2 regions of the Paenibacillus sp. J22FR83 genome follow, and region 2 is predicted to be linked to the other one. Evidence: predicted binding sites of a transcription regulator. Region 2 holds the regulator's gene; the other holds the start of a gene.

What was found. Region 2 encodes LexA, which represses DNA repair genes until DNA is damaged. Its sites were predicted from a motif close to CGAACATATGTTCG; they were not measured.
Region 1: a site for LexA is predicted at 1,603-1,616, ahead of AC58PV_RS10460 (YhjD family protein). Genes of this name have one in related genera too.

Annotation. Positions count from the first base shown of each region.
Region 1 is NZ_JCAUAM010000005.1:29,179-36,658, forward strand. It holds gene AC58PV_RS10445 (hypothetical protein) at 32-388, shown strand; gene AC58PV_RS10450 (hypothetical protein) at 444-1,061, shown strand; gene AC58PV_RS10455 (hypothetical protein) at 1,097-1,363, shown strand; gene AC58PV_RS10460 (YhjD family protein) at 1,634-2,005, shown strand; gene AC58PV_RS10465 (DNA polymerase IV) at 2,002-3,276, shown strand; gene AC58PV_RS10470 (YhjD family protein) at 3,273-3,797, shown strand; gene AC58PV_RS10475 (SOS response-associated peptidase) at 3,943-4,623, shown strand; gene AC58PV_RS10480 (metallophosphoesterase) at 4,654-5,808, shown strand; gene AC58PV_RS10485 (hypothetical protein) at 5,812-6,354, shown strand; gene AC58PV_RS10490 (CobW family GTP-binding protein) at 6,393-7,391, shown strand.
Region 2 is NZ_JCAUAM010000004.1:33,534-41,013, reverse strand. It holds gene metH (methionine synthase) at 1-2,139, opposite strand, end outside; gene AC58PV_RS08565 (1,2-dihydroxy-3-keto-5-methylthiopentene dioxygenase) at 2,355-2,894, shown strand; gene AC58PV_RS08560 (HAD family hydrolase) at 2,980-3,774, opposite strand; gene AC58PV_RS08555 (DUF896 domain-containing protein) at 3,816-4,001, opposite strand; gene AC58PV_RS08550 (LysM peptidoglycan-binding domain-containing protein) at 4,144-4,545, opposite strand; gene lexA (transcriptional repressor LexA) at 4,690-5,307, shown strand; gene AC58PV_RS08540 (aminopeptidase) at 5,378-6,616, opposite strand; gene glnA (type I glutamate--ammonia ligase) at 7,135-7,480, opposite strand, start outside.

The sequences.
Region 1 (7,480 bases), on a different contig from region 2:
TTCTACTAATCATAGCAAGGTGGCTCAAAGGATGGAGATTTTCCCAGAAGAACACGAACTTATCGATATTTTTGGATGTGAACCACAATTAACCTTAGAAGATTTGGATGTTCCTGACTACTATAAACAATGGAGGTTCATTCTAAAACGAGAGGCTGATGTGCTAGAGTTTGATATAGAACCAAGTATCTCTTCTGTTTATATGAGATGGCATCAAGAAAACAAGGTCATACTAGAACTTGCACTAGAAGAAGTTTATGGATTAGAAATAAAAAAACAAGGAGATTCGGAATTTGTTTTGTTGTTATTCCATGATAAACAATTTAAAACTCTAACTTTAAGAACAAAACCTTACATATCAGTTGTTTGGGGAACAGCTAAAACTTGAAAAAAATTAAGTCAGGTGTTAGACGATTTTGTATAGAAGTGTGAGGTGAATACATATGAGGAACATCGTTAAAGACGCTCAATTTCTCAAAGAGAGAACTGAGATGATGTATTATTTTCAGGAAATGTTCCACAAACCAGAGGAAACTGAAATTATTAGTTCACCATCGAAGAAATTTAAACTGGTAGTCTATCACTATAATCATATGGAAGGAATTACCAGGTATAATTACACTAAAGGGATAGTCATGGACAGTAACAACAATATTATTGACACTATCTATAGAAACCTCGGCTCATTTTTACATAGTTGGTTGGAGGCAAATGGAACTGAATACCTATTGTGCGGACTTGATTATCAGGGTTATTCAATTATTGATTTATTGAATAGACAAACTAAACATTATGTCCCTGAAGAAGCTTATAAAGGTCGTGGGTTCTGCTGGGCTGAAATAGTATATTTCCAACAAAAAAATCTAATAGTGGTTGATGGCTGCTACTGGGCATGTCCGTATGAGCTTGTCTTTTATGATTTTTCTAGTCCGATGAGTGTTCCATATAAAGAATTATTTCGTGTTGAGGTAGATAGTATTAAAAATTGGGGTAACTGGAAAACGATCCATAAGATTAGTTATGTTGATGAGGAAAATAACGAGAAGGAATTTGTTTTTTAGAAGCGTTTTAACGCAGGAGAAGGAGAACAGTGATAATGGTTGAAACATATGTATGGGGAATATTCGTAGCGGATAATACAAAATCATTCCCGAATTTCTTTCCAGTTGGCCTATTCACAACACGCGAATTAGCCTTGAAGCAAATTGAATCCATGCCCAGAGATAATAACTACCAACTGCTTCGGATGCCAATTAACAATGACTTTTCTTACTATCATAAAAAGAACGGAAAGTTAATTGGGATGGATGCTATTCATCATGAACATTTTCATTTTAAAGATGAGTCTATTAAAGAGATGTAACTAGCGATTCTTATTGGTAGCGCCGCAGCTATTACATAACATCTGCCAGTTTTTTCGATTAACCTCTCCCCATGTTCGATTATTTTATTGCAATTAGGCCGTGTAAGCGATTTTCTTTGACTAAATTCACGTAATTATGCCCAGAGTTCATCTGGGTTTTTGGTGTTTTTATCCATTACTCAAATATTTAAAAAACCACTTGCATAACGAATACCTGTTCGGTATATAATATGGAAAAACGAATGTATGTTCGCATATGGTGGTGAGAACATGAGTGGTTCATCAAGAGTAGAGACAGAAGAGGATGTTCAAATGATCAAGGAATACACATTGTTGCCGATTTTGCTTGATATGCTGGCAAGAGATATGGAAGAGCTTAAGGTTTATAAAGATAAAATTGTTTATAATCATATTCTTTTCTATCTCAGAGAGGTTGAGATGGGGATTTATCCAGAATTACAACAGTTGAAAAGCAAGATGAAGCAGCGAGAGATTAAGGTAATTCACACGGAAATGAATGCTTTAGGGATTCAAGTCGAATACAAAGTTCGAGGTTACATTCATCATTTCACGATGCTTCGTAGTTTGGTCAAGGCTGAGCTTATGACTATGCTGATGAATATGCGGGGGGAATTGCGATGAGTAAGGGGAACAAGGGTGGGGAACGAACGATCTTCTTGGCGGATTGTCAGAGTTTTTATGCCAGCATCGAGAAGGCCGATCATCCAGGACTAGAGAATAAGCCGGTTGCCGTTGCGGGAGATCCTGCGCTCCGGTCGGGTATTATTTTAGCTGCCTGCCCTGTTGCCAAAGGCTTCGGCGTATCGACAGCCGAGCGGTTGGGTGAAGCGCTGAAGAAGTGCCCTGAGCTGATCGTTATGCGGCCGAGGATGCAGCATTATATTAATATTTCACTGATGATTACTGAGATTTATCAGGAGTTTACGGATCTCGTTGAAATATTTAGTATTGATGAGCAGTTCCTAGACGTCACAGGGAGTCTGTCGCATTACGGGAATGCAGAGAACCTAGCGATGGCCCTGCAGTATAAGGTGCTCAAGCAAACAGGCGTTAAAGTTCGTGTAGGCATTAGCTCAAATAAAATTTTAGCGAAGATCGCGACCGATATTTGGGCGAAAAAGAATGCGAGCGGCATTTTCACACTGCTGCCTTCCGATCTTGCTGAACTGTGGGAGCAGCCTGTTAGCAAAATGTTTGGAGTTGGCTCGCGGATGACCGCCCATTTTGCCAAGTTGGGCATGTATACCGTTGGCGATGTGGCACGAACACCGCTGCCGCAGCTCAAGCAGAAGTTTCGCGCGCGTTTCGGCAAGCAGTCGGACATTCATGCGGAGGTCATGTGGCGAACGGCAAACGGGCTGGATGACAGTCCAGTCACGCCGGGTACGTTCGATACGCCGCCGAAGTCGATCGGGCATATGATGACGCTGCCGAGAGACTATGCAGAATCGTCAGAAGTGAATACGATACTCATGGAGCTGACGGAAGAGGTGTGTCGGGATTGCCGGCGCAAAGGCTATATGGCGTCTATCGTGACGGTGAGTTGCATGTGCAGTCCCTTTGATGCGCCGACAGGCTTCTCGCGACAGATGAAGATGCCGGACCCGACGAATCATACCGGTACTGTATTTCAAGCTGTGAAACAGCTTTTCTATAAATTCTGGGACACGATGCCAGTGCGTCGTGCAGGTGTTATGTTAAGCCAGTTCGTGGACGATGAAACGTATCAGCTCACGCTTTTTGAAGATCAAGTGAAGGCACGTGAATTAGAGAAGGTAACGGATCGCATTAAGGATCGGTTCGGCAATGCGGCAATTGTTCGGGCGTCCTCCTTGACGACAGCTGGCCAAGCGAAGGTTCGCTCGCTCAAAATCGGAGGTCATTACAAATGAGCAAAAAATTGCAGAATAACGGTTTATGGGAGTCAAGCCGCATGATGTTACCCCAACACCGGGAAGCAGCTCAGGGCCAGCGTCATGATAAACCGATTCCTACGAAGCGCCCAACAGCGGACGATATTAGTATTATACGAGAATCTGTGCTGCTGCCAGTCATGCATACGATTATTGTGAGAAGGGCGAGCGAAGTGGAACGCTCCTCCGAGATGCTAAGGACCCTCTATTCGAAGGTAGCTCAGGTGCTGGCCAAGAATATGTACGCCGATTTAGCGAAAGTAAAGCGCTATATGCTCGAGAATGACATGCATGTCGCGGAAGAGGAGAAAGACGATCAGATGATCCGTTACCGGTATCGGTGCCGCGAGCATGAAGATCGATTTACGATGACGAGGGACTATATGCGTGCTGAAATTGGGGCAAGAATCGGCCGCTATGCCGACAGTCTGGTCACAACCATTTATGCGACGGATCCGCGTGTGAGTGTGTTAGAGAAGGAAACGAAGAAAAAATTGTGAATCAGCCTGAATATAACGCTAGCGCTCTTCGCACAGCTTGAAGAATAACGGTTCTTCAGGCTGTGCGAATTGACGTAAGCCTATCTTTTTTCCATAATGGAGAAAGGAGAATGGATAACCGTGTGAAGGAGAAGGATGTTTAGCTATGTGCGGACGCTATACGATCACCGTAACGTTAGAAGAGTTGATGCTGCGCTACGATATGTACGATACTTTTATGCCGAGATATAGTCCTAAATATAACGTTGCGCCCGGTCAGCAGGTGATGGCGATTGTGCATGATGGGCAGCGAAATAAGCTAGGCGAACTGCGCTGGGGACTGATTCCTGAATGGGCCAAAGATGAGAAAGTTGGCTACCAGATGCTTAATGCGCGCTCCGAGACCTTGGCGGACAAGCCTGCCTTCCGCAAGCCATTTGAACGTAAACGCTGCCTAATTCCAGCAGATTCTTTCTATGATTGGAAAGGAAGCGGCAAGCATAAGCAGCCTATGCGCATCATGCTGCGCAGCAAGGAGTTGTTTAGTATGGCAGGGCTTTACGATACATGGACATCTCCCGAAGGAGTGCGCATCTCGACATGCACGGTCATTACCACGGAATCGAACGAGATGATGAAGGATATTCATGAGCGTATGCCGGTTATTTTGCCACGAGAGAAGGAAGCTGTTTGGTTAGACCGCAGTATGAAGAACGTTGATCAACTTCGTCCGCTTCTGAAACCGTACCCCTCAGAGCTCATGATGGCGTATCCAGTGTCAAGTCGAGTAGGGAATGTACGCAATGATGATGAGCAATGTATCGAGCCGATACGTCTGTTGCTTTAAAAGGTTGAGGGAATAGGAGCGTCAAGAAACATGAGAAATGGGATGTGGCTCAGGGTCACGATTATACTTGCTATTGTAGCGGCGATTAACGGCTATATAGGCTGGCACTTGAAGGTTTTTCTATCGCATGTAGGGGGAGCTTTATTTCATCCCTGGTTGTATTGGCCTGTGTTTTGGATCGTTGCGTTCGCCTATGTCATAGGGCGGTTTGGAGCGAAGGTTCTGCCTCCGACGCTAACTCGACTGCTTAACATCATCGGCTCCTACTGGTTGGCTCTCATTCAATTTGGGATCCTTCTTCTGCCGGTAACAGATGTGGTGATTGGTGTGCTGTATGCATCGTCTGTTCCGTCAGCTAGCTATGTGCCTATACTGGTTACAGCCATTGTCCTTATTCTCCTACTAGTAGGCTCTTATCTGGCGCGAACTCCGGTGATCCGCAAATATGAGATTACGATTCCCAAGCAAGCTGGGGACTGGGAAAGCCTTCGGGTCGCTGTCGCTTCGGATATTCATTTGGGGGCTGTCGTTGGCAACCGCCATTTGCGCAAGCTAGTCAAGCAGGTGAAGGCAATGGGGCCTGATTTGATTTTGTTGCCAGGTGATGTCATTGATGATGATATTAAACCTTTTATCCGGTATCACATGGGACAGACCATGCGAGAGCTGCAAGCTCCATTGGGCGTGTATGCTGTGCTTGGCAACCATGAATACTATGGCGGACATATTCCAGCCTTCGTGGAACAAATGGAACAAATCGGCGTTCGTGTGCTGATGGATGAAGTTGTTCATGTTCAAGAGCGCTTATTTATTGTGGGACGTAAAGATAAATCAGCCGAACATGCCGTTGGCGGACGTCAATCGTTAGCCTCCTTGATGGAGGGAGTTGATCTTGCGCAGCCGATTATCGTGATGGACCATCAACCTTACCAGTTAGATGTCGCCGCCGCCGCAGGCGTTGATGTGAATGTGTCAGGCCATACACACCGTGGTCAAATAGCGCCGAACCACCTGTTCACTAGACGTATCTTTGAACTGGATTGGGGCTACTTACGCAAAGGGAATTTACATGCGCTGGTGTCCTCGGGCTTCGGAACGTGGGGACCGCCGATACGGCTAGGCAGCCAATCCGAAATTATTGAGCTGACAATCCATTTTACAAGTCATGACAGAAAAGAGGGGTAACCAATGCAAGAGTTAGAGAAGAAACAAATTACGCCTGCGGAATTGGCGGCAGCGATGATGCAGTTTACGATGAAGGGCATAGAAAATAGCTGGGAAACGCTAAAGCCTGTTATAGTTGCCTACCTACCACAACCTGTCTTAACGATGGCCAAAGAAGATGAACTGTTAAGAGAGATTTATGTAGCGGCGTTGGCGCTAGAGATTTACTGCATCCCGCACGCATTTGAGGAAGAAACAGCACGCTTAGTCAGCTTAGGCATGGGCGAAGTGATGGCTTCAGACAACTTAGCAGAGCATCGACTATCGGAATCAATCGTACAGTTGTATCTCCCTAGATTAGAGGCAGTAACAGAGGAGGATCCAGCAGATTTGGCGCTTAAGCTGGTCCACGAAGCAACGAGAATTCTGTACGACCGCATAGAGTTACCGTTAAAGCCTACAGATCCAAGTACCAGTTTATTGTGGGCAAAGTTATTTCCTTTTTTGGTTGGTATCGTTGGAAAATGGCCTATCTTGGCCACGAAATTTGAAGTAAAGACAGAGTAGTGGGCGTATAAGCCTCACGACGGAGGGGAGCAGCACGAATGGCAAACAAACGGATTCATGTCTATGTGTTATCAGGATTTCTCGGGAGCGGTAAGACGACGTTACTTACCAAGGCCATCGATTATTTCACCGAAGCGGGTCGCAAGCCGGCTGTGATTATGAATGAAATAGGCGAAGTGAATTTGGATGGACAATTAATCGCTAATGAAGTTCCCATGTCGGAGCTGCTTGGCGGATGCATATGTTGTTCGAGTCGTGGTGATCTTGCCACAGCGTTGAACGAATTAGTGACAGGAGAGCAGCCAGATTTAATTTTCGTAGAATCGACAGGAATTGCGAATCCGATGGAAATTATTGATGAGATTACGGATGCCTCGCTCATACTTCCGATAGAGCTTTCAGCCCTGATCACGGTTGTGGATGCTCCGCAGCTGCTAGAATTAAATCGCACAAGTCGCGGTAAAACCTACCGGCTCATGCGGGATCAAATTCGTTGTGCGAACTTGCTTTTGCTCAATAAGACAGATTTGCTGCAGGGGTCGGCGCTTCAAGAAGTGCATGATCTCGTACGGGAATGGAATCCTTATGCGGATTTGCATTATACGGTGTTCAGTCAGATCGATATCAAGCTAATTGAAGACATCCATACAGAGGGTTCTGACGGATCACCTGCTCAGGAACTATCGGACGAAGAGGCAGTTCCACATAGCCACGAGCACCATCATGGGCATGATCATCATCATTCGCATAACCATGTAATGGCGTATACTCATTTCTTTGAACGGGCTGTAGATAGTAACGCATTTGAACAATTCGTGAGTCAACTTCCCCAGGAAGTATATCGTGCCAAAGGGATTCTCAGCTTCTCGGATACCTCAAGTCGGTTCTTATTCCAGTACGCCTATAGAGAGATGGATTTTGTGAAAATAACGCCGAAAGGTGATGTGCCTGATGTCGCGGTATTCATCGGGGAGAACTTTGCTAGGGATGTTATTCGCGCAGAATTGTTGAAATTAGAAGCGGAGTCTGCTACCTAGAAAATCAACTAGTCGAAATGGAAAATCCTAGGGCGAAATAAGTGAGTACAAATTCCGTCATCGTTCTACACTTGACGCAAGTGGCCTAT
Region 2 (7,480 bases):
AATGATTTTCCCCTTAACCGCAGTCTCCGATTTCTCCATAAAAGGCTCCAAAAAAGTAACGGATGCCTTCATGACCTCAGCGCTTTGAAGCACCTCAGCAACGATCAATTCGTTGCCATTGAACAGACGACCAACTTCCTCCATTCCCTTCATGAGCGGCCCGTTAATGACCTCTAGTGGGGAATACGTTTGAAGTGCAATCTCCAAATCAGGGATTAAGCCTTCCTTCGTACCTTCAACAACGTAAGAGCCCAGTCTCTCTTCCAAAGACAGATTCGAAATCTTCTCCTTCTTCTCAACTTTCTTCTCACGGAAATGGGCAACGAACTGCGCCAACGTATCGTCGTTCGTATTATAAATGAGCTCCTCTGCTAATTGACGCTCCGTTTCAGGAATCGACGCATACCGCTCTAGTTTCTCCGTATTAACGATCGCATAATCAAGTCCGGCTTTCGTACAATGGTACAAGTAAACCGAGTTCAGAACTTCACGACCTGCATCCGGCAAACCGAATGAGATGTTGCTTAGACCTAGAATCGTTTTGGCGAGTGGATACTTTTCTTTGATCAGCTTGATGCCTTCGATTGTTTCTACTGCAGAACCAATGTACTGCGGATCACCAGACCCTACAGGGAACATATTGGGATCAAAAATAATATCTTCTGGGTTCATACCATACTTGCCAGTTAGGAGTTCATATGAACGTGTTGCGACCTCGATTTTGGCTTCACGAGAAACCGCCTGCCCACGCTCATCAATAAGAATACAAACAACGGATGCGCCGTACCGATGAATGAGCGGTAGAATCCCCGCAAATTTCGTTTCGCCATCTTCCAAGTTAATGGAGTTAATAATCGCTTTTCCTTGCGAATATTTGAGTCCAAGCTCGATAATATGATCATAAGTCGAGTCGATCATCAACGGAACTTTAACCTTTTTCACCACTTCTTGCATGAATTCTTCTACCGCATAAGCTTCATCAATATCCGTATCCTGTAAATTAATGTCGATCACATGAGCGCCATTCTTCACCTGATTACGGGCGATTTCAGAACCTTCTTCAAACTTGCCTTCTTTAATAAGCCGCTTAAACTTTCTGGATCCCGAAATATTCGTCCGCTCACCAACCATGATGGGACGATTTTCCGGCTCGATATAAACGGTCTCAATCCCTGAAATCGCAGGTGGATGTGTGCCATATGTCGCTCTTGGTGTATAGTTCGCAAGTGTTTCTGCCATTGCTCTAATGTGATCAGGTGTCGTACCGCAGCAACCGCCAGCGATGTTAAGCCAACCTTGTTCAGCAAAGCCAGCCATCTTTTTGGCCAAAGACTCCGGAGACTCATGATAATGCCCATTCTCATCTGGCAAGCCTGCATTCGGATAACAACTAATCGCTGTATCGGCAATTCCAGAAAGCGTACGAATATGATCCCGCATAAATTCAGGCCCTGTCGCACAGTTCAATCCCATTGAAATTGGCTTCAAATGCTCTAGGGAAATATAGAAGGATTCTATATTCTGACCTGCAAGCGTTGTTCCCATCGGTTCAATCGTACCCGAGATCATGATAGGAAGTTCTACACCTAATGTTTCAAAAGCTCTGCGAATTCCGATACTGCCCGCTTTCACGTTCAGTGTATCTTGGGAAGTCTCTAACAGCATGGCATCAACGCCTGTTTCGACTAGTGCTAGCGCTTGTTGATAGTAGCTTTCTTCCAATTCCTCAAACGTAACGCCACCTGTCACGGACAAAGTCTTAGTCGTCGGTCCCATTGCACCCACAACATAACGCGGCCATTCCGGTGTCGAATATTTTTCCGCGGCAGCAATCGCCAATTTCGCAGCAGCGATGTTCAACTCGCGATGACGATCTTGCAAGTCATATTCTGCCAGTACGACACTCGTCGTTCCGAACGTATTCGTTTCTATCATATCAGCGCCGGCGGCGAAATAAGCTTCATGAATTTTTTGAATAACATCTGGGCGTGTAACACATAGAATTTCATTACATCCGTCTAGGTCATCGCTACCGAAATCCTCAGCAGTCAAATCCTCTTGCTGAATCATCGTACCCATGGCACCATCTAGGATCATAATCTTCTTCTTAAGCTGTTCTTGAATCGGTGGTTTCTTCATGACTAGACTCCCTCTCAACTTTTCCTAACGCAGAATCATAAAAAACGACAAATTATGTTAAGATTTAGTGTAACAGAATACGGCTTCTATGAAAAGATTTTGAATTATCATTAATTCCTATTGGATTTATCGGAAAAATTTATTTCCTTCCATCGACAGTTAGCTTGATATCCACTATAATATGTATATATTTATTTATGAAAGAGGGATATCACATGGCACAAATTAGAATTCGTAACACCAATGAGCGCATCGAAGGCGAAGCAGAAGTTAAAGCCTTCTTAGATAGTCAAGAAGTCGTATACGAACATTGGGATGCGAACAAGCTTCCTGCAGCACTTCGTGAGAAATTCATCCTTAGCGATGACGAGAAAGCAGAAATCATTTCCACTTATGAAGCTGAAATTAAAGATCTAGCTGCACGACGCGGGTATGAAATTTGGGATGTTATCTCCCTATCTGACGTAACTCCGAATATTGAAGAATTATTGAAGAAATTCGAACAAGTGCACACGCATACCGAAGATGAAATTCGCGCTATCGTTTCTGGTAAAGGGATATTCATCATCAAGTCCGAAGAGCTAGGCTATTTCGATGTAGAACTTGAGCCAGGTGATGTGATTTCCGTTCCAGAAAACACGAACCATTTCTTCACCTTGATGGAAAATCGTGAAATCGTCGCTGTTCGCCTTTTCATCGAAAAAGATGGCTGGGTTGCTTACAATATTGATGATCCTGACTTTATTAAAGCTTAATCCAGCGTTCATGCAAACAAGAAAGCCCAATAGCACTTTAGACCATTGCGTCTTAAGCAGCTGTTGGGCTTTATTTCTATTGAAATTAACCTTTATCGATGATCGGTAAAATATCCTGAAGACGTGATACCTCATAAGCAGGTACAATTTCATCGCCACTCTTAAGTCCGTGATGATTAATCCAAATGTTGCGCATGCCAATACTTCCAGATCCTAAAATGTCTGTAGTCAGCTTGTCCCCAATCATAATGCCCTCTTCTTCACTAATTTCTAGAAGACCCAAAGCATAACGGAAAATGGCGGCAGCTGGCTTCCCTTGCCCAAATTCACCAGAAATCACGATATGATCAAAATAGGATGCAATCTCAGGCACTCCTGCTAATTTCTCTTTTTGCAAGTCAGGTGAACCATTGGTTAAAAGAAGAAGTTTGTATTTCCCTTTCAACGCATCTAATACTCGGAAGGTTTCTTCATATACATAAGGACGACTGCGACGTTCGGCAGCAAATAATTCCCCAAGCTTGTACCCTAACTCACGATCTTCAATTCCTAATCCCGCAAGTCCTCTAGTCCAAGATTCTGTTCGGTAGCCAGGAGCCAATTTCTCTAATTTACGGAAGTTCTCATCTTCGCCTTGCGTGAAGTTAGCCCATAGTCCTTCAAAAGGGTTAATCCCAATCATTTTGGTAAATGGGAACGGCTCGTATGATTCATATAAACTCCTAGCTTCTTTACGAACAGATGCTTCTAATTCCTCTGGGTTCAAGCCATTCACATGCTTCGCCGCCTCTGCACATGTTGCAGCAAAAGCCTCCTCCACACTACGATCATCCCATAACAGTGTATCATCCAAATCAAACAGAACAGCTTTCAACGTCATCATTCATTTCCCCTTTGAATGTAGTATCTATTGTAGTAAGGTTATTTCTCTTCGTCAGTAAACTTAATGGAATCTAATTGAACTTTCAGGTTACCCCTGAATGCGTTAATATAGATTTTCCTTAGCTCATTTCGCTCATCAATCTCTGCGTCAGTTAGGCCAACGGTCTTCGCCTTCCGAGCTAGTTCATTGATTCGCTCAATTGTCTTATCCATGCTGTCACTCATTGTAATCCTCCCAGTCAAAATTTCATATGATTACTACTTTGCCATCACCGATTAGGAATGTCAAGGAAACAACGCAAAGAGACATAGCAACAGGTGGCTATGCCTCGAACAATCATCTATAGCATGAACTATTAATAGCTCATTATGGTAGTAATATAACTTGTCCTTCTTGCAAGGAACTGTTCGATAAGTGATTAAATGATCTCAATTTCTCAACGTAAGAACGTGTGTTCTCACTTTTCTTTTTGTGAGCTTCTGCAATCCCCCAAAGCGTATCACCACTCTGAATAACAACCTTCTCGTGTTGCGTAGCTTTGGCTACTGCTTGTGCGGAAGTGATCGGTGTTGACACTGTTACTGAGCCTTCACCAGCATAGGCTTGTACGATCGCACCGAATGAAAACACAGTTCCAAGAATTACTGCTATCACTAAGAAACGAAGTAGTAGCTTCGCATATACCTGTTTAATCGTCATCCTTTTGGATGCATGAGCAGTACCTTGAAGTGTTGTTCTTCCATTAGATTGTGAATAAGCCATATACATAAAATCATCCCCCAAACATTTGTTCTGTTTTTAGAATAACACGAACACATGTTTGAGTCAACCATTTCTCGAACTTATGTTTGTACGAACTCGGGTTCTATGTTATACTTTGGGTAATGATTACCAGTATTGGAGTGATATCTTATGAGTAAAATTTCGCAGCGTCAACTAGCAATCATGGAATTCATTAAGAGCGAAGTGAAAGATAAGGGGTATCCGCCTTCCGTTCGAGAAATCGGCGAAGCTGTTGGACTTGCCTCCAGTTCTACCGTACATGGCCATTTGGAACGTCTTGAGAAAAAAGGCATGATTCGTCGAGATCCTACCAAACCGCGTGCAATTGAAATTCTAGGGCTTGATGGCGCCGAATCTCAATTCGCAGTGTCCGTCGCTCGTGTTCCCCTTGTTGGTAAAGTAACAGCTGGTGTTCCTATTACAGCCACTGAGAATATCGAAGATTACTTCCCTCTTCCTACAAGTATGGTCGGTGACAACAACGTGTTCATGCTGAGCATTATGGGAGACAGTATGATTGAAGCTGGTATTCATAATGGTGACTATGTGATCGTTAAACAACAACAAACCGCGAATAACGGTGATATCGTTGTCGCGATGACGGAAGATGATGAAGCTACTGTTAAGCGTTTCTACAAGGAGAAGGATCATATCCGCCTTCAACCAGAGAACTCCGCTTTACAACCTATTCTTTTGAAGAATGTAACGATTCTTGGACGAGTAATTGGATTGTTCCGGGATATGTAAGTTCGGCAGATATCACAAAAAAAGCAAGGCTCTCCAAGTGAATTTCACTTAAGAGCCTTGCTTTTTACATTTAAAACGTCAATACCCAGTTCCCTGCACGGAAGATTGGTTCGATCGAACCATCAGCCAGTTCCCCATCGATTTCAAGCTCTGCAGAACCGATCATGAAGTCTACATGAATTAATGAGCTATTCCCTCCGCGATCCTTTAACTCTGCATTCGATAGCTTCGTACCATCCTTCAAGTTAATTGGGTAACAACTACCCAATGCCAAGTGGCATGAAGCATTCTCGTCAATGCCTGTGTTGTAGAAAATACGATTCAAATTGGAAATCGGCGAATCAAAAGGTACGAGTGCAACCTCACCTAAATAGCGTGCGCCTTCATCCATATCCAACAAACGTGCCAAGTGCTCATAACCCACCTCTGCTTGAAAGTCTACTACCTTTCCAGCTTCGAACGTAAAAGAGAACCGGTCCACTAAAGCCCCGTTGATATTTAATGGCATCGTACTTGCAACTGTACCATTAACACCAGTTCGGTTAGGAATGGTGAACACTTCTTCTGTCGGCATGTTGGCCACGTAACGCACACCGCGCGAGTTTTTATTATCCCCACCTAGCCAAATATGTCCTTCCGGTAGCTCGACGCGTAAATCCGTCCCTGTAGCCCGGTATCGCAATGCTTTATAACTTCTTTCATTCAACGAGCTATGTATAGCTTTCAACGTATCCAAATGTGACTGCCAAGCCTCAATAGGATTTTCTTCATAGACACGGTTAATTTTAAAAATAGCATCCCACATCGCAGGAACTCGCTGCTCCTCGGGCAGATCACCATACACAATAGAAGCCCAAGCCTCCGTAGGAGCTTTAATTAAACACCAACTGAACTCACCTGTTCGCACATATTGCTGATACTTGCTTCTTGCTGTTGAAGCGGCTTTCGATGCTCGAGAAATTAAACTGGCATCTATACCATCGTATAAATTCGGATTCGGTACTTTAATGTTCAATAAAGCCCCTCCGTTTTCAACAAAACGTTCGAGCATCGTCGTATACCACTCTGGATAGTAATCCATTGAATCCTCGGATGCATAGTCAAATTTATTACGAGTTACCACATCATCCTGCCAATGCACATGGACAAAATTTGCTCCAGCCTCGTAAGCTTTCTGCACGATTAATCTTGTTAAATCCAATGTCTCAATGGGTGCTTCCACCAACAAATCCTGACCTTTATTTAAGTTAACACCGATTCGAATGACTAACTCTGCATACTTCTCTAAATGACGATTTAAATTATCCATTGTTCAATTACACTCCTTCGCATTAAAAAGCCCATCAGTACATGCTATGCGAGTCTGAAGGGCGATACGTATCTAACTGTCCCTCTAATCATACAATACCCGATTAGTGATTAGCAATGAATGGAGCACAGGAGTCTGCGTTGAGCTAATCTACTACTCAAGAGGTGTTATCGAGGGATGTTGGTCAAATTTTGGGAATGAGTTTTCCCCTATCGGGCTTTGGTAGCTCGGATTTTGGTGATGGGCTTGGAAGGTAAGCTAGTTGATAAGTTTTTGAGTTGCCGGTGGGCTGAGTTGCTGAAAGGTAAGTTGATAAATGGTGTATTTGGGGGCTAGAAACTAATGAGAAACTTGAATTAACTGGAAAATACACAGGTATTTGGACTGACTTTCTTCAAAAACTCTACTTAGATGGAAAAAATGTAGTTATTTTCGCCATTACCGATCAAATCGTGTGAAATGGTTAAAATTAACTGTATGAAAACCCCCGACGCTCAGCGTCGAGGGTTTCAATGATCCTAGTAGAGGGATAGATATTGATCTCTTTCCCATTGGTGAACTTGTGTGCGGTACATATCCCACTCAATTTCTTTTAACTCATAGAAATGCGCTAGCGCATGCTCACCAAGTGTGTCGCAAACAACATCGTCACGAAGCAACTCGTCTAACGCTTGTTTCAAGTTAAGAGGCAAGCTAGGAATGCCTTCTGCTTCACGCTCTTCTTCCGTCATCACATAGATGTTGCGATCTGTTGGCGGAGGAAGTTGCATTTTGTTCTTAATGCCATCCAAACCAGCTGCAAGCATAACAGCAAGTGCCAGGTAAGGATTTGCCGCTGGATCCGGGTTACGAACTTCAACACGT